4 regions of the Agrobacterium sp. 22-223-1 genome follow, and region 3 is predicted to be linked to each of the others. Evidence: predicted binding sites of a transcription regulator. Region 3 holds the regulator's gene; each other region holds the start of a gene.
The links. The regulator LexA, encoded in region 3, represses DNA repair genes until DNA is damaged. The targets are predictions, from matches to a motif close to TGTTCNNNNTGTGTTCNG.
Positions count from the first base shown of each region.

Region 1: ACQZ60_RS01495 (DNA recombination protein RmuC) is a predicted target of LexA. The motif match lies at 2,444-2,461, and genes of this name have one in related genera.
Region 2: dnaE (DNA polymerase III subunit alpha) is a predicted target of LexA. The motif match lies at 2,073-2,090, and genes of this name have one in related genera.
Region 4: ruvC (crossover junction endodeoxyribonuclease RuvC) is a predicted target of LexA. The motif match lies at 2,410-2,427, and genes of this name have one in related genera.

Region 1 is NZ_JBNWCN010000001.1:300,732-304,944, reverse strand. It holds gene ACQZ60_RS01515 (hypothetical protein) at 1-25, shown strand, start outside; gene truA (tRNA pseudouridine(38-40) synthase TruA) at 48-851, opposite strand; gene fmt (methionyl-tRNA formyltransferase) at 851-1,786, opposite strand; gene def (peptide deformylase) at 1,832-2,344, opposite strand; gene ACQZ60_RS01495 (DNA recombination protein RmuC) at 2,493-3,686, shown strand; gene ACQZ60_RS01490 (ribokinase) at 3,740-4,213, shown strand, end outside.
Region 2 is NZ_JBNWCN010000001.1:1,269,641-1,273,853, forward strand. It holds gene ACQZ60_RS06310 (lipoprotein-releasing ABC transporter permease subunit) at 1-1,072, shown strand, start outside; gene ACQZ60_RS06315 (ABC transporter ATP-binding protein) at 1,088-1,771, shown strand; gene dnaE (DNA polymerase III subunit alpha) at 2,303-4,213, shown strand, end outside.
Region 3 is NZ_JBNWCN010000001.1:1,379,472-1,383,684, reverse strand. It holds gene ACQZ60_RS06860 (TRAP transporter small permease) at 1-350, shown strand, start outside; gene ACQZ60_RS06855 (TRAP transporter large permease subunit) at 347-1,606, shown strand; gene lexA (transcriptional repressor LexA) at 1,854-2,576, shown strand; gene ACQZ60_RS06845 (glutathione S-transferase family protein) at 2,850-3,527, shown strand; gene ACQZ60_RS06840 (ComEC/Rec2 family competence protein) at 3,548-4,213, opposite strand, start outside.
Region 4 is NZ_JBNWCN010000002.1:348,343-352,555, reverse strand. It holds gene ruvB (Holliday junction branch migration DNA helicase RuvB) at 40-1,080, opposite strand; gene ruvA (Holliday junction branch migration protein RuvA) at 1,206-1,823, opposite strand; gene ruvC (crossover junction endodeoxyribonuclease RuvC) at 1,856-2,368, opposite strand; gene ACQZ60_RS13710 (methyl-accepting chemotaxis protein) at 2,616-4,213, shown strand, end outside.

The sequences.
Region 1 (4,213 bases), 1.1 Mb from region 3:
TTTTCTCGGCGTTTACCCAGCCTGAGAACCGGTATGGGTTTTAGCGGTCAGTCCGCGTCCTCAGCCATATCGGCTTCAGGGTACCTGCGACGCGGCGGAATGACGTCGGGATAATCGACCTGCATGAAATAAAGACCGTCCGGCGGTGCGACCGGGCCGCAGGCCTTGCGATCCCGCGCCTCCAGTGCGGCACGCACATCCTCCGGCGTCATCGTGCCTTCGCCCGCCAGTTTCAGCGTGCCCGCGAAAGAGCGGATCTGGTTATGCAGGAAGCTCTGCGCCGTCGCACGTATCTCGATGAGATCGCCGGTGCGCGTCACATCCAGCCGGTCGAGCGTGCGCACCGGGCTGTTCGCCTGACAATGCACGGAGCGGAAGGTCGTGAAATCATGCCGGCCGACGAGCATCTGGGCGGCTTCATGCATGCGCTCATGGTCCATGTCCTTCGACACCCACCATGCCCGCTTTTGCTCCAGCGCCAGCCGGGCCTTGCGGCAGATGATGCGGTAAAGGTAGTGCCGACGAAGGGCGGAAAACCGGGCGTCGAAATCCTCGGTCACGGAGGCGGCATCGAGGACAGCCACGGCTTCGCCCGCCATGGCGAGATGCGCATTGAGGGCGTTGCGAAGCTTGTAGGGCTCCCAGTCTCGGGAAAGATCGACGTGGACGACCTGCCCGACGGCATGCACGCCGGAATCGGTGCGGCCGGCGCCGCGAATGGAGACGCTCTCTCCCGTCAACGAGCGAACCGCAGCCTCCAGCGCACCTTGAACCGAGGGGCCGTTATCCTGTCTCTGCCAGCCATAATAAGGCGTGCCGTCATATTCGACGGTCATGCGGAAACGTGGCATCAGCCGAGCCTCGTTGTGGTCGGAACCGGTGTGCCGCGCACGAAATCGGCCGCCGACATCGGCTTGCCGCCCGCCTTCTGCAGACGGGTGAGCCGCACGGCGCCGCTGCCGCAGGCAATGGTAAGGGCGTCATCGAGCGCCGCGCCCGCTTCTCCCATGCCGCTTGCCAGTTCAGAGGCCAGAACCTTTACGCGCTCCGCCTTGACGCCGATGTCCATTTCCAGCCATGCGCCGGGAAACGGCGAAAGGCCGCGAATGTGATTATGCACGTCCTGCGCCGGCCTCGAAAAATCGATGCGGGTCTCGCCCTTGTCGATCTTCGCGGCGTAGAGAACGCCTTCTTCCGCCTGCGTGACAAGCGGCAGGTCGCCGGATTCCAGCTTGTCCATAGCCTGCCGCATCAGCCGCGCGCCGGCCAGCATCAGGCTGTCGTGCAGTTCTCCGGCGGTCATGTTCTCGTCGATCGCGACCTTGGCGGTCAGCGCGACGGGGCCGGTATCGAGCCCCTTTTCCATTTTCATGACCATCATGCCCGTTTCGGCATCGCCGGCCATGATCGCCCGCTGGATGGGGGCAGCGCCGCGCCAGCGCGGCAGCAGCGAGGCGTGACCGTTATAACAGCCAAGGCGCGTGCCGCTGAGGATCGCTTCCGGCAGCAGCAGCCCGTAAGCCACGACGACCGCGACATCGGCATTGAAATCCCGGAACTGCTGGCGGTCTTCCTCTGCCTTGAAGTTCACCGGCGTCAGCACGGGCAGGCCCAGCAGTTCGGCGGCCTGATGCACCGGTGACTTCTGCAGATCGAGGCCACGACGGCCGCCGGGACGCGGCGGCTGGGTGTAGACCGCAACGATCTCGTGGCCGGCCTCCACCAGTGCACGCAGGGTGGGAACGGAAAATTCCGGCGTACCCATAAAAATGATGCGAAGAGCCATCGTCGCCCCCTGCCCTGTCGTCCATTCCGGTCCAGAGAGGACGGATCAGATCTTTGCGCGGGCCGCTTTCGTGAATTTCTTGATGACCATGTCGCGTTTCAGCCGCGAAATATGGTCGATGAAGAGAACGCCGTTCAGGTGATCGATCTCGTGCTGCAGGCAGGTGGCGAGCAGGCCATCCGCCTCGACCGTCTGCTGCTTGCCGTCACGGCCGACATATTGCACCGTGAGCGACGCGGGACGCTCCACCTCAGCGTAATAATCGGGGATGGAGAGGCAGCCCTCCTCATAGGTCGAGACATCGTCCGACACCTTGAGGATTTCCGGATTGATGAAAACGATCGGGGTCTTTTCCTCGCCTTCACGCGCAACATCGATCACCAGCATGCGGCGCGCCACGCCGATCTGAATGGCGGCGAGGCCGATACCCGGCGCATCGTACATGGTTTCCAGCATGTCGTCGGCAAGACGCAGCACCTCGGCATCCACCTTTTCGATGGGCTTCGATTGCTGGCGCAGCACGGGATCGGGCAAAATGATAAGCGGTTTGATGGTCATGGCTTCCCATAACGTATCTCTTGCGCGGAGGAAATAAAAAACACGAGGTTCAAACCGCCTCCGGCATCCGCCCCGCCCGACTCATTTCCGCCGTAGGAATGTTCTTGTTTTGATCTTCCGAATCACAAGAAACCTGCTAGATTTAATCATGAGCATAGATTTCTCCGTTCTCCTCGATCCCGCGCTGCGGGCCGGCTCCGTCGACATCAGCTTCGGCGCGCTGCTCGCGGCTCTGGTTTTCGGTCTGGTCACCACCTGGCTGGTGACGGCGAGCCGCGCGAAAAAAGCGGGTGCGGATGGCGAAATCTCCGACCTCCTCAAAACACAGTCCGAACTGCATGGCCGCATCGCCGCCATGGCGGAAACGCTCGGCACCCGCCAGACCGAGATGAGCCAGACGCTGAACCAGCGCCTCGACGGCATGTCGCAGCGCCTTGGCGAAACACTGACGGAGCAGACCCGGTCGACGCATGAGAATCTGAGCCGCCTGCAGGAGCGCCTCGCGGTCATCGACGCCGCGCAGGGCAATATTCAGGATCTGGCGAAGGACGTAGTCGGGCTTCAGGCCATCCTTTCCAACAAGCAGACACGCGGCGCCTTTGGACAGGCCCGCATGGAGACGTTGATTGCCGATGCGCTTCCGGCCGGAGCCTTCCAGTTGCAGCCGACGCTTTCGAACGGCTACCGGCCGGACTGCACCATCAAAATGCCCAACAATGCTCCGCCGCTCGTCATCGACGCCAAGTTTCCGCTGGAGGCATGGAACGCCATCAAGGCGGACGAGACGCCCGAAACCAAACGCGCCGCCGTGCAGCAGTTTCGCCGCGATATGGAAGTGCATATTCGCGATGTGGCCGAGAAATACCTCATCCGCGGCGAGACGCAGGATACGGCCTTCATCTTCGTGCCGTCCGAATCGATCTTCGCCGATATCCACCAGCATTTCGAATATCTGGTGCAGCGCGCCCACCGTGCCCGCGTCGTCATCGTTTCCCCGTCGCTTCTGATGCTGTCGGTACAGGTCATCCAGTCCGTGCTCAAGGATCAGCGCATGCGCGAGCAGGCACATCTCATCCAGGGTGAAGTCGCACTTCTCATGGACGATGTGCGGCGGCTGGACGACCGGACGCGCAAGCTGCAGGCTCATTTCGGATTGGCTCAAAAAGACATCGACATGATGCTGATCTCCTCCGACAAGGTGCTGGCGCGCGGCCAGAAAATCGAGGGTCTCGATTTTTCACCGACGGAAAAAGAGACTTCGCACGGGGAAATCGAGCAGGCCCGACGCTTTGCCGAGAACAGGGCGGGAACGACAAAGTTGCGGGTGGTTGACGACGAGTGATCCGCTCGGGCAAAGTCGCCGCCTTGCTTGAATTCTATACGGATACGCCCTCCATGATTACTGTTTTCGGCTCCATCAACATGGACCTCGTCGCCACCGCCAAACGCCTGCCAAAGCCCGGTGAAACCGTGACGGGCGAGACCTTCTCCACGGCCGCCGGCGGCAAGGGAGCCAACCAGGCGCTGGCCGCACGGCGTGCGGGCGCCACGGTCAAGATGGCAGGGGCTGCGGGCGATGACACCTTTGCCGCGCCGGCGCTGACATTGCTGCGCGACGCCGGCACCGATCTCTCACTGGTGAAGACCACGCCCGGCCCTACGGGGACGGCAGTGATCCTTATCGGCGAAGGCGGGGAAAACATGATCTCGGTCATTCCCGCCGCCAATGGTGAAGTCTCCGCATCCGACGCCGCGAAAGCCCTGGCGGAAATGTCGGCAGGCGATATTTTGATGCTGCAGTTCGAGATACCCGCATCCGCTATCGAAGCGGCGCTGACGGCTGCGAAGGCAAAGCGCGTCACCACCGTC
Region 2 (4,213 bases), 110 kb from region 3:
TCTCGGCATCAACGGCCATATGATCGTGCAGCCTATCGACCAGCCCTTCAATAATTATGATGAGCTGGCGAAGAAGTTTGCCGCCGTTCCCGGCGTCACCATGGCCCTGCCGCTGGTGGAGGGCCAAACGCTCGCCTCCGGCCGCGGCGGCGCGGGTTCCGGCGCTCTGGTGCGCGGCGTGCGTCAGGAAGATATCGACAAGGTCAAGGAAGTCGCCACCAACATCAAGACCGGCGATCTGGTTGGCTTCATGGCCGGAGATGGCGTTCTCGTCGGCTCAAGGCTCGCCGCCCAGCTGGGCGTAACGGCCGGTGACGACATTACCCTCATTTCCCCGGAAGGCGACGTGACGCCGATGGGCGTCAATCCGCGCGTCAAATCCTACAAGATATCCGGGGTCTTCGAGATCGGTATGTCGGAATATGACGCCTCGATGATCTATATGCCGCTGTCCGAAGCCCAGCTTTATTTCAATGCCGAAGGCCTCGTGCAGTCCATCGAGCTTTATGTCAGCCGCCCCGACGATGTCGACGGAATCCGCCCGCTGGTGGAGCAGGCCGCCGAACGGCAGATTTATATCACCGACTGGAGACAGCGGAACCAGACCTTCTTCTCCGCCCTGCAGGTGGAAAGAAACGTGATGTTCATGATCCTCACCCTCATCGTTCTGGTGGCGGCGCTGAACATCATTTCCGGCCTCATCATGCTGGTGAAGGACAAGGGCAGCGACATCGCCATTCTGCGCACCATGGGCGCAAGCTCCGGCTCCGTGATGCGCATCTTCTTCATGACCGGGGCGGCCATCGGCATGGTCGGCACCTTTGCCGGCGTGGCGCTCGGCGTCATCGTCTGCCTCAATGTGGAATCCATCCGGCAGTTCTTCTCCTGGATATCCGGCACGGTGCTGTTTGACCCGCAGCTTTATTTCCTGAGCCAGCTTCCGGCCGAAATGGATATCAGCGAGACCATTTCCGTTGTCATCATGGCGCTGACGCTCTCTTTCCTGGCAACGATCTTTCCAGCATGGCGGGCTTCCAAGCTCGATCCGGTGCAGGCCCTGCGTTACGAATAAGGACCGCTTCGCAATATGGCAAAAAAAACAGTGCTGCGGCTTACTGGCGTCGAGAGAACCTATGGTCAGGGCGAGACGTCGCTTTCCATTCTGCGCAAGGCTGATTTCGAATTGAAGAGCGGCGAGATGGTGGCGCTGGTCGCCCCTTCGGGAACCGGCAAATCCACGCTGCTGCATCTGGCGGGACTTCTCGAACATCCAGATGCCGGCGAGGTCTATATTAACGGCGCACCCTGCAATGACCTGCCGGATGAAACGCGAACCGCGATCCGCCGCAGCGATATCGGTTTTGTCTACCAGTTCCATCACCTCCTGCCGGAGTTCTCGGCGGTGGAAAATGTGATGATGCCGCAGCTCATCGCCGGTCTGACACAGGCCGAAGCCCACAAGCGCGCCAGTGCACTGCTCGACTATATGCGGGTGGGGCATCGCGGTGAGCACCGCCCGGCGGAACTCTCCGGAGGTGAACAGCAGCGTGTCGCCATCGCCCGCGCGGTCGCCAACGCGCCGCTGCTGCTGCTCGCCGATGAGCCGACCGGTAATCTTGATCCGGAAACAGCGCATTATGTTTTTGACGCGCTGGAGGCGCTGGTACGCCAATCCGGCCTTGCGGCGCTGATCGCCACCCATAATCATGAACTCGCCGCCCGTATGGACCGGCGTGTGACGCTCGCCGACGGCAAGATCGTCGATTTCTGAGCTTGATGCGCGAGGCGCGTCCCTCGTGCGTCAATCTTTCCGTCGTGCTCGAAACGATCGTTGTCGCCAATTGAGGTGAACGAAGGTTCCCGGACGGGTTGCGCCAAGCTGGCGAGTCGATTCCTCCAGAGAACGCCTGTTCTCCACATTTGAATTTTTTCCGAACCCGGCGGTGTTTTTGCCTCCGGGTTTTTTCGCTTTGGAGTCAGGGGTTTGCTGTTCCCCCTGCGGGAACCGAAGGCGATTCTGCTGCATTAGCAAGGGGAATATCAGCAAAACCCTGTTGACAATCGAACAAAATGAGAACAAAGTTGGAACATAACGAGTAAGGAGAGACCAATGACTGATTTCATCCGTGACGTTGCCGCTTTTGCCTCCATCGCTGTCTTCGTAGCCAGCTTTTCGGTGATCCTCACCGCCCTGTGAAGGGCACGCCGGCGCAGAAACCTGTATGGACGCCGTAAAGCGGTGGACTTTGAGCGCCGGAAATCGGAAAATCGCCCCCTCGATTCAGAATGACAGGATGATGATATGGGCGATGCGGTTGTGCGTGGAGAGACCTCTGGCGAAACGCTGAAAACTCCCGGTTTCGTCCATTTGCGGGTTCATTCCGCCTATTCCCTGCTTGAGGGGGCCTTGCCCCTCAAGAAAATCATGTCCAAGGCCGTCGCGGACGGCCAGCCGGCCATTGCCATTACCGATACCAACAACCTCTTTGTCGCGCTGGAATTTTCCGAAAAGGCGCGCGACGAAGGTTTGCAGCCCATCATCGGCTGCCAGCTGTCGATCGACATGCAGGATGCGGCGGAGGACCGCCGCAACCACAACAGCCACCTTCAGAAACTTCCCGCCATAGTGCTCCTTGCCGCCAATGCCGAAGGTTACGAGCGGCTGGTGGATATCGTCAGCCGCGCCTATCTGGAAGGCGAGGGCAGCGGCCATTCCGTGCATATTACCCGTGCATGGCTGGAGGAAGCCTCCAATGCCGGCCTGATCGCGCTGACAGGCGCCTCCGGCGGTCCGTTGGATATGGCCTTGAAGGAAGGTCACCCTGCTCAGGCGAAGGAACGGCTGCTGACGCTGAAGTCACTCTTCGGTGACCGGCTTTATATCGAATTGCAGCGCCAGTCCGGTTATGACCGTTCCCATGAGCGGCGCATGATTGGCCTTGCTTATGACCATGATATTCCGCTGGTTGCCACCAACGAGGCGTTTTTCCCTTCCAAGGCCGATTACGAGGCGCATGATGCGCTGATGGCAGTGGCGCATAACGCCATCGTCTCCGATGACAGCCGGTTCCGGCTCACGCCCGACCATTATCTTAAAAGTCGGGCGGAAATGGCGGCGCTGTTTGCCGATCTTCCTGAGGCGCTGGAAAACACCGTCGAGATCGCGCTGCGCTGCTCCTATGTGCTGAAGAAGCGCGGGCCGATCCTGCCGCGTTTCACCGGCGCCAGCGACGACCCGGAGGCGGCGGAACACGCCGAAGCCGAAGAGCTTCGCCGCCAGGCGGTGGAGGGGCTGGATCAGCGGCTGGCGGCGCTCGGCATGGCGGCTGGCTATACCGAGCAGGATTATCGCGACAGGCTGGATTTCGAACTCGGCGTCATCTCGCGCATGAAGTTCCCCGGTTACTTCCTGATCGTTGCCGACTTCATCAAATGGGCCAAGCAGCACGATATTCCTGTCGGGCCGGGCCGCGGTTCGGGTGCGGGCTCGCTTGTCGCTTATGCGCTGACGATTACCGACGTCGATCCTCTGCGCTTCTCGCTGCTGTTCGAACGCTTCCTCAATCCCGAACGCGTTTCGATGCCCGACTTCGATATCGACTTCTGTCAGGACCGTCGCGAAGAGGTGATCCGTTACGTGCAGGCCAAATATGGCCGCGAGCAGGTGGCGCAGATCATCACCTTCGGTTCGCTGCAGGCACGCGCGGCCTTGCGCGACGTCGGCCGCGTGCTGGAAATGCCCTATGGGCAGGTGGACAAGATCTGCAAGCTGGTGCCCAACAACCCGGCCAACCCGACACCCCTGTCGAAAGCGATCGAGGAAGAGCCGCGCCTGCAGGAAGAGGCGGACAAGGAGCCGGTCGTCGCCCGCCTTTTGGATATCGCCCAGAAGATCGAAGGGCTTTACCGCCACGCCTCCACCCATGCCGCCGGTATCGTCATCGGTGACCGCCCGCTGTCGAAGCTGGTGCCGATGTATCGCGATCCGCGCTCGGATATGCCGGTCACCCAGTTCAACATGAAATGGGTGGAAAGCGCCGGCCTCGTCAAATTCGACTTCCTCGGCCTGAAGACGCTGACGGTGCTGAAGGTCGCCGTCGATTTCGTTGCCAAGCGCGGCATCAAGGTCGATCTCGCGGCGATTCCGCTGGATGACGCCAAAACCTACGAGATGCTCTCGCGCGGCGAAACCATCGGCGTGTTCCAGGTGGAA
Region 3 (4,213 bases):
CATGGTTCATCGTCGCCGGCATTACCCTTGCCGCGCAGAGCGGCGCGCATATGGCGGTGGAATGGATTTATGACAAGTTCGACGAACGCGGCAAGGTGGCGGTTCTGCTGTTCGCCAATCTCGTGACGGTCGCAAGTTTCGTCATTCTCGCGCAGCAGGCGCTTGTCGTCGCCGAGATCGCCGGCGCGGAAATCAGCCCTGTGCTGCAGCTGCCCAACAGCATCGGATATTATTCCATCGCCTTCGGCGCGGCATTGGTCTCGGTCACGACCGCAACCGCGAGCCTGCGCATTCTCTCCGGCGGCTGGCATGCCCGCCCGCACGGTGCAACCGAGGAGATGCCGCTATGACCATCGTGATGATCATTGCATTTTGTATCCTCATGATGATTGCGGTTCCGGTCGGCTATGCGCTGATCATCTCTGCCGGCGTCGCCGTGCTGTGGAACGGTTATGTGCCGCTTTCGATCGTGGCGCAGCAGGTTTACGACCAGACGCAATCTTTCCCGATGCTGGCGCTGCCGTTCTTCATGCTCGCGGGAACGCTAATGCTCGGCGGCAAACTCGGAACCCAGCTTCTCGAACTCGCCTCCAAGGCCATGCAGCGCTGGCGCGGCGGCCCGCTTTCCACCACCGTCATTTCGTCGGTCGTGTTCGGCGGCGTTTCCGGCTCGGCGGTCGCCAATGCGAGCGCACTCGGCTCGGTGCTCATTCCATGGCAAAAGCGCCAGGGCTACCCCGCTCCCCTTTGTGCGGCCAACAATGCCACCTCGGCTGTCATCGACGTGCTCATTCCGCCGTCGATCCCGATGATCCTCTATTCGCTGGTCAGCGGCGTCAGCATCGCCAATCTGTTCATCGCCGGCATTCTGCCGGGCCTGCTCATGGCCGTCGGTTTCATCTTCGTCTGCTGGGCCATTGCCGTGCGGCGGGGCTATGCGGTGCGTGACGAACGCATCCGCAAGCGCGATCTGGCACTACTTGCATTCCGCAGCCTGCCGGCGATCCTTCTGCCGATCCTGATCATCCTCGGCCTGCGCTTCGGCTTTGCAACGCCGACCGAAGTGGCCGTTCTTTCCGTCGTTTATTCGCTCGTGCTCAGCATCTTCTTCTATCGCGATCTGACATGGAAGCGTTTCTGCGACAATTTCGTCGAGGCCGGCTCCGCAACCGGCGTCGTCATGCTCGTCATCATGGGCAGCGCGGCGGTGGGCTGGGTGCTTACCTTCGATCAGGCGCCCCAGCATTTCGCCACCTGGGTCGCGGAGAATATCTCCAACCCGATCCTGATTATTCTCATGATGAATATCCTGATGCTGATCATCGGCATGCCGCTCGATCTGCCGCCGTCGATCCTGCTGCTCGGACCGATCTTCGTGCCGCTTGCGGATATGATCGGGCTCGACCGGGTGCAGCTCGGCATGATGATGGTGATCAATCTCGGTATCGGGCTCTATACGCCACCGATCGGCACCACGCTCTTCATCTCGTCCTCCATAGCCAGAGCGCCGCTCGGCGCAACGACGAGGGAATTGTGGCCGTTCTTCACCATGGCGATGCTGCTCCTTATCGCGGTCAGCTTCATTCCTGCGCTCACGATCTACTGACGTTCGGCGCGTAGCAAATCGGCAGCCAGAAACCACCGGCCGGGTCTCCCCGGTCGGTGGTTTCTGGTATTCAAGATGCGGCATACATCGTTAAATCTGCTTTGTTCATGGTTTCGACGATCAAATCACGATCTGCGATGCACCCTTCACGAAATTTTAGGGGATTGCGGAACACATATGGAACATATAGTGTTCGTTCTGTATTTGTTTCGCGACTTCAACGACGATTCTCAAGGGTGTTTTCCTCATGCTCACGCGCAAACAGCAGGAATTGCTTCTCTTCATTCATGAAAGAATGAAAGAGTCCGGCGTGCCGCCCTCCTTCGATGAAATGAAGGACGCACTCGATCTTGCCTCCAAATCCGGCATCCACAGGCTGATCACCGCACTCGAAGAGCGCGGCTTCATTCGCCGGCTACCTAACAGGGCGCGGGCGCTGGAAGTGATCAAATTGCCTGAGGCCTATGCTCCGGGTGCAAGGCCGCAGCGCGGTTTCTCGCCGAGCGTCATCGAAGGCAGCCTCGGCAAGCCGAAGACGCCGGAACCGGCCCCTGCCCCCAAGGCGCCGGCCAATGATCTCGGTGGCGCGGTCACCGTGCCGGTCATGGGCCGCATCGCCGCCGGTGTGCCGATTTCCGCCATCCAGAACAACACCCATGATGTGGCCGTGCCGGTCGACATGCTCGGTTCGGGCGAACATTACGCTCTTGAGGTCAAGGGCGACTCGATGATCGAGGCCGGCATTTTTGATGGCGATACCGTCATCATTCGCAACGGCAATACGGCCAATCCGGGCGATATCGTCGTAGCACTGGTGGATGATGAAGAAGCGACCCTGAAGCGTTTCCGCCGCAAGGGAGCCTCCATCGCTCTGGAAGCGGCCAATCCCGCCTATGAGACCCGCATTTTCGGACCGGACCGGGTGAAAATCCAGGGCAAGCTGGTTGGACTGATCCGCCGTTACCATTAATTGGCAACCCGCCTTTTTTCGCTAGGGGCGTCATCGAGAAGATGGCGCTCACTTTGAGGCATCTTGGCTTGTTCCCTGGAACAATGCGGCCCTGCGGAAGTAAAGAGAGGGGGTGTTTCGCCTCATCTCCGGGCGGTGACTTGGATATGCCTCCTTCTCCCTGCCCTCACCTTCCCATTCATCAACGCGGCTTATGGGAGCCATGGATTATTTGCAATATTCCAAGGCCCCTCCGCCGGTATAGAAATGCGCGTCATATCGGGGAAACACGTCATGTACGATCTTTATATCGCCAACAAGAACTATTCCTCATGGTCGCTGCGGCCCTGGGTATTGATGCGCACGCTCGGCATCGCCTTCGATGAAAAACTCGTTCCCTTCGGCGAAGGCGTTTCCTTCTCCACCTTCTCGCCGACCGGCAAGGTGCCCTGCCTTGTCGATGAGGGCGTGACGGTTTGGGAATCGCTGTCGATCGCCGAATATCTGGCGGAAAGACATCAGGGCGTCTGGGCGAGCGACAAGCAGGCAAGGGCCTGGTCACGGTCGGCGGCGAGCGAAATGCATGCGGGCTTTTCCTCGCTGCGCAATCTCTACCCCATGTCGGTCGGCATTCGCGTAAGACCGAAGGGTGGCGATGCCGGGCTTGCGGCCGATATAAAGCGCATCGATACGCTGTGGAGCGAAGGCCTCGCGAAATTCGGCGGGCCTTTTCTTGCCGGCCAGAAATTTACGGCGGTCGATGCCTTCTTCTGCCCGGTGGCATTTCGTTTCCAGACTTATGGCGCGGAACTTTCGCCCGCGGCGAAAGCCTATTGCGACCGGCTGCTCACCCTTCCCGCCATGCGCGAATGGTACGAGGCCGGGCTTAAGGAAGTCTGGCGCGACGCGGCGCATGAAGAGGAAATTAGCGGGATCGGCGAATTGACCGCGGATCTGCGCATCAAGGCCTGACGGTCCATGCTGGCGGCGCTCTATTGCGATGCCGCCAGCAACCGCATGACGGCATCGGGCACGTCGCGATCGAAACGGCCGCTTTTCCAGTCGTAATAGCGATGTTCGCTCCAAGGCCTGTCCATTCCGGCGATTGCGGCGCGCAGCCTGCCGACCACCCCTGTCTGCTCGCTGCGGGCGAAGTCCATTTCCAGCGAACCGATCCGCCGCAGGATATCGCGGTTCAGCAGAAGTGCGCCCGAACGGCATTGGGAAAAGGACGTTCTGCGGGAGACGATAACGATATCGGCAATATCGCAAGCCTTTCCAGCAAAGCGGCCATCTTCCAGAACGATGATCCATTCGCCGCTTCCCGCGCGCGCAACGCACCATATGCCTTTGCTGCAGGTGAAAACACCGGGCTCGGCGTCTCTCAGGGCCGCTGTCATCTGCCGTGCAACTGCACTCATCTCTTGCGGATCAAGCTTCGCCTTCGAGGTCAAAGCCACGGTTTTTGCCGTGGCCTCGGTCTTTAGAAAGACCGGCGGCACAGGCTGTTCCGGCAAAAGCAGCGCCCTTTGCCACTGACCATAAACGAAACCCTGCGGCTGAGCCTTCGTTGTGTAGGCTTTGCCGTCCTCCAGTAATGCCACCAGCTCGCCATCCTCGTGAACAAGCAAATCGGGCGGATCGCGATAGGCCGTGGC
Region 4 (4,213 bases), on a different contig from region 3:
CCAAAGACGATCAAATGCCGGCACACTGGGCTTGTTCCCTCAATCCTCCTCCAGCGTCAGCCGGAACTGCGCCGCCTCAAGATCCTTCGGCGGCTGCATCCCCAGATGTTTCCAGGCCGTGCCGGTCAGAATACGGCCGCGCGGCGTGCGCTGGATGAAGCCCTGCTGGATCATATAGGGTTCGATAATATCCTCGATGGCGTCGCGCGGCTCCGAAAGGCCGGCGGCGATGGTTTCGATGCCAACCGGGCCTCCGCCGAAATTGACGGCGATCATGGTCAGATACCGCATGTCGAGCTGGTCGAGACCCATTTTGTCGACCAGAAGCCGGGTCAAAGCCTCATCGGCGATCTCGCGCGTGACCGCTTCCGCCCGCGCCACCTCGGCGAAATCGCGCACGCGGCGCAATAGCCGTCCGGCGATACGCGGCGTGCCGCGGGCACGCCTTGCCACCTCGCGCGCGCCCTCGTCGGTCATGTTCAGCCCCATCAGCCGCGCGCCGCGCCGGACGATCAGTTCCAGTTCGTCGACGGTGTAGAAAGCCAACCGGACGGGAATGCCGAAACGGTCGCGCAGCGGCGTCGTCAAAAGCCCAAGACGGGTCGTCGCGGCGACAAGGGTGAATTTGGAAAGATCGATCTTCACCGAACGTGCCGCCGGTCCTTCGCCGATGATGAGGTCGAGCTGGAAATCCTCCATTGCCGGATAGAGAATCTCTTCCACCGCCGGGTTGAGACGGTGGATTTCATCGATGAAGAGTACGTCGCGCTCCTCGAGATTGGTCAGAAGTGCGGCAAGATCGCCCGCCTTGGCGATGACAGGGCCGGATGTCGACTTGAAGTTGACGCCAAGCTCCTTGGCCATGATCTGCGCCAGCGTGGTCTTGCCGAGACCGGGCGGGCCGACGAACAACACATGATCCAGCGCTTCGCCACGGTTCTTGGCCGCCTCGATAAATACCTTGAGATTGGCGCGGGCCTCCGCTTGGCCGGTAAAATCGTCCAGCGATTGCGGACGCAGGGTGGTGTCGATGTCCTCACCGCGCTTGTCCGCCGAAATCAGTCTGTCCGCATCGCTCATTCAGGGCATTCCATTGTTCTAAACGAATTCATGAGGTGGTCTTCGCCGCTATATCATGACTGTCACGCCAAGGCGCTTCACGAAATTCAACATCGCGCCCGAACACCATGTGTACCGCGCCCGGCCTACCGCGAAAGCTCTTTCAGCCCGAGCCGGATCAGCTTGGCGCTGTCGCCGCCCTCCCCGCCGTTCTTCAGTGCGGCGGCAACCGCATTGGCGGCCTGGTCACGCGAATAGCCGAGATTGGTGAGCGCGGAAACGGCATCCGCTACCGGCGCGGACGCGACGCCTTCGCCAAGCTCCTGCTTGAGGCCGATTGAGGCGGAAGCCTCTCCCGCAAAGGCCGGAGCCTTGTTGCGAAGCTCGGTCACAAGACGCACCGCCACCTTTGGCCCGACGCCCGGCGCGCGTGAGATCATCGTTTTGTCCTGTAGCGCGATGGCATTGGCCAGTTCGGAGGGCGACAGCGTGGAAAGAACGGCCAAGGCCACTTTCGAGCCCACGCCCTGCACGCTTTGCAAAAGATTGAACCATTCCCGCTCCAGCGCGGAGAGAAAGCCGAAGAGCTTCAGCTGGTCTTCACGCACATAGGTTTCGATGAACAGCACCACCGCCTCCCCGACGGAGCCGATTTTCGACAGCGTGCGCGCCGAACAATAGGCGACGTAACAGACGCCGTGCACATCCACCAGCACATGGTCCGCGCCGATTTCCTCGATGCTGCCCTTCAGTTTTCCGATCATGATGCCGCCCGCTGCAATGAGACTCTAAATATTCAACCGGCCGCCAGCAGTCGCCGCATCCTGTCACCGCCGCGATTGTGGGCGTGGCAGATTGCGATGGCGAGCGCGTCCGCCGCATCGTTACCCTTGAATTCGGCCTTCGGCATCAGGATTTTCAGCATCATGTGAATTTGCTGCTTTTCGCCGTGCCCTACACCGATCACGGCCTTCTTGACCGCGTTCGGCGCATATTCGAAGACCGACAACCCTGCGCGTGCCGGAACCAGCATGGCTATGCCGCGCGCCTGGCCGAGTTTCAGGGTCGCAACCGCATCCTTGTTAACGAAAGTCTGCTCCACCGCCGCTTCATCGGGCTGATGGCTGTGCACGATATCCGCCAGCCCGTCATGCAGCTGGCAGAGCCGCGAGGCCAGATCCATATCGCCGTCCGACGTCACCGTGCCGGAGGCGACAAACCGCAGGCTGTTGCCGAGGGTGTCGATCACCCCCCAGCCGGTGCGCCTTAATCCGGGGTCAATGCCGATGATTCGAATCGTCTTTTGCATGAGGCACCTTATCTTTCCGGCTGCGACCCTGCCAGCGATAAGTGAACAAAACGACAACATTCATCAAATTTGCAGTGCAGCATTTACCTCTGCTTAAACCGCGTACCGCATTGTTCCCCCACAAAACCAAAAAAAGGGGAGCTGCGGACATGATGATCCGCAGCATAATATTTGAGCCATATCAGCCATCCGGTGGCGCCACATGCTTGGCGCGGGAACTGATCCGGCATTGGGGGCTGCATCGGCCATGCTGAACCGTTTTCATTCCATATCCACCAAAGTGCTGGCGATTTTCCTGGCGCTGATGGCGATCTCGACCGGGGCTCTGACACTTCTCGGCTATCAAAGCAGCAGCGGCGTTCTCGAAGAACAGGCGTCGAAATCCATGGAGAGCATTCTCGTCTTTCGCGGCGACATGCTTCAGGAGCGTCTTGAGCAGCTGAAAACGCAGGCGGATTCCATTGCCAAGATCGAATCCCTGCAAATGGCTGTCGTCTCCATGCGCAGCGGCTGGGCGACCGTGCAGAAGAACTCCGGCGACGCGAGGGCGGAACTGCAGCGCGTCTTCGTCAAGGAAAACCCCTTTGGCGAAAAGGAAAAGCTGATCAAGCCGGAAAGCCCGAGCGGCTTTTATTATTCCACCCACGAAAAGACCCAGACGGATATTGGCGGTTATCTGCAGGGAACGCCGTTCAGCGACGTTCTCTTCATCGATCCCGCAGGCACGGTCTATTACTCTTACCTGAAAGGATCGGCTTTCGGGGAAACCGTCACAGGCGGCGCCTGGGCGGAAAGCGGCCTCGGCGCGGCTTTCGCGCGTGGTGCCGCGAATGCCGAAAAGGCCGTAAACGACGTAGCGCAGACCAGCTTCTCCGGCCTGCGCATCGATGCCGCCACGAAAGAAGCCGGCATTTATTTCGGCGTTCCAGTCGTCAAGTTCGGCGCGTTCAAGGGCATCGTCCTCTTCCGGGTCAAGGAAGAGGTCTTCAGCCAGATCCTCACGAAGGGTGTGACGGCCGGCAGTTCCGAACAGTCCGCGATCGTTTCCGCCGATGGCAAGGTTATCGGCGTGGAGGGCAACAGGCTGGTCGGCCTCGATCCGGCAATCTATGGTTTCCATGGACAAGCGCTGAATACGACGGGCATGACGATTGCCAAGATCGACCGTGCGGATGGCGAGGCCAATGCCTATGCCCGCCCCTTCTCCTTTGCCGGGGAAAAATATCTCGCGGTGGAAAGCATGCTGCGCAGCGAATTGAATGCGGGCTCGGTTTCGATTGCCGGCACGCTTGCCGTGATCGGCCTTTGCGTTCTGGCGGCCATGTGCGCGGCCACGGCCTTTTTCGCGCGGCGTCTCTTTGCACCGCTGGAAAAGCTTGCAGGATTGACCGGCGAAGTGGCCGCAGGCCGTCTCGATGCGGAGATCGGCAATCAGGACCGAAAGGACGAGATCGGCCGCATGGCGCAGGCGCTCGGCAGTTTCCGCGAAAAGCTCATCCTGCAGCGGGAGATGGAAGAAACCGCATCACGCACGCGGGAGGAAGCCGAAACGGCCCGCCGCGCGCATCTTGCGGAACGGGAGGCCGAGGCCGGCACCCTGCAGATGGTCGTGCATTCCCTGGATGAAGGTCTGGACCGGCTGGCGAACGGCAACCTCGCCTATCGTATCGAAACCGTCTTCCCCGACGATCTCGAAAGCCTGCGTCATAACTTCAACACGGCGCTTTCCCGGCTCAGCGAAACCATGCAGGCCATCGGCGGCAACTCCGCCGCAGTTCGTGGCGGTTCCGAGGAAATGCGGGTGGGCGCCGACCAGCTCGCCGAACGCACCGAGCGGCAGGCAGC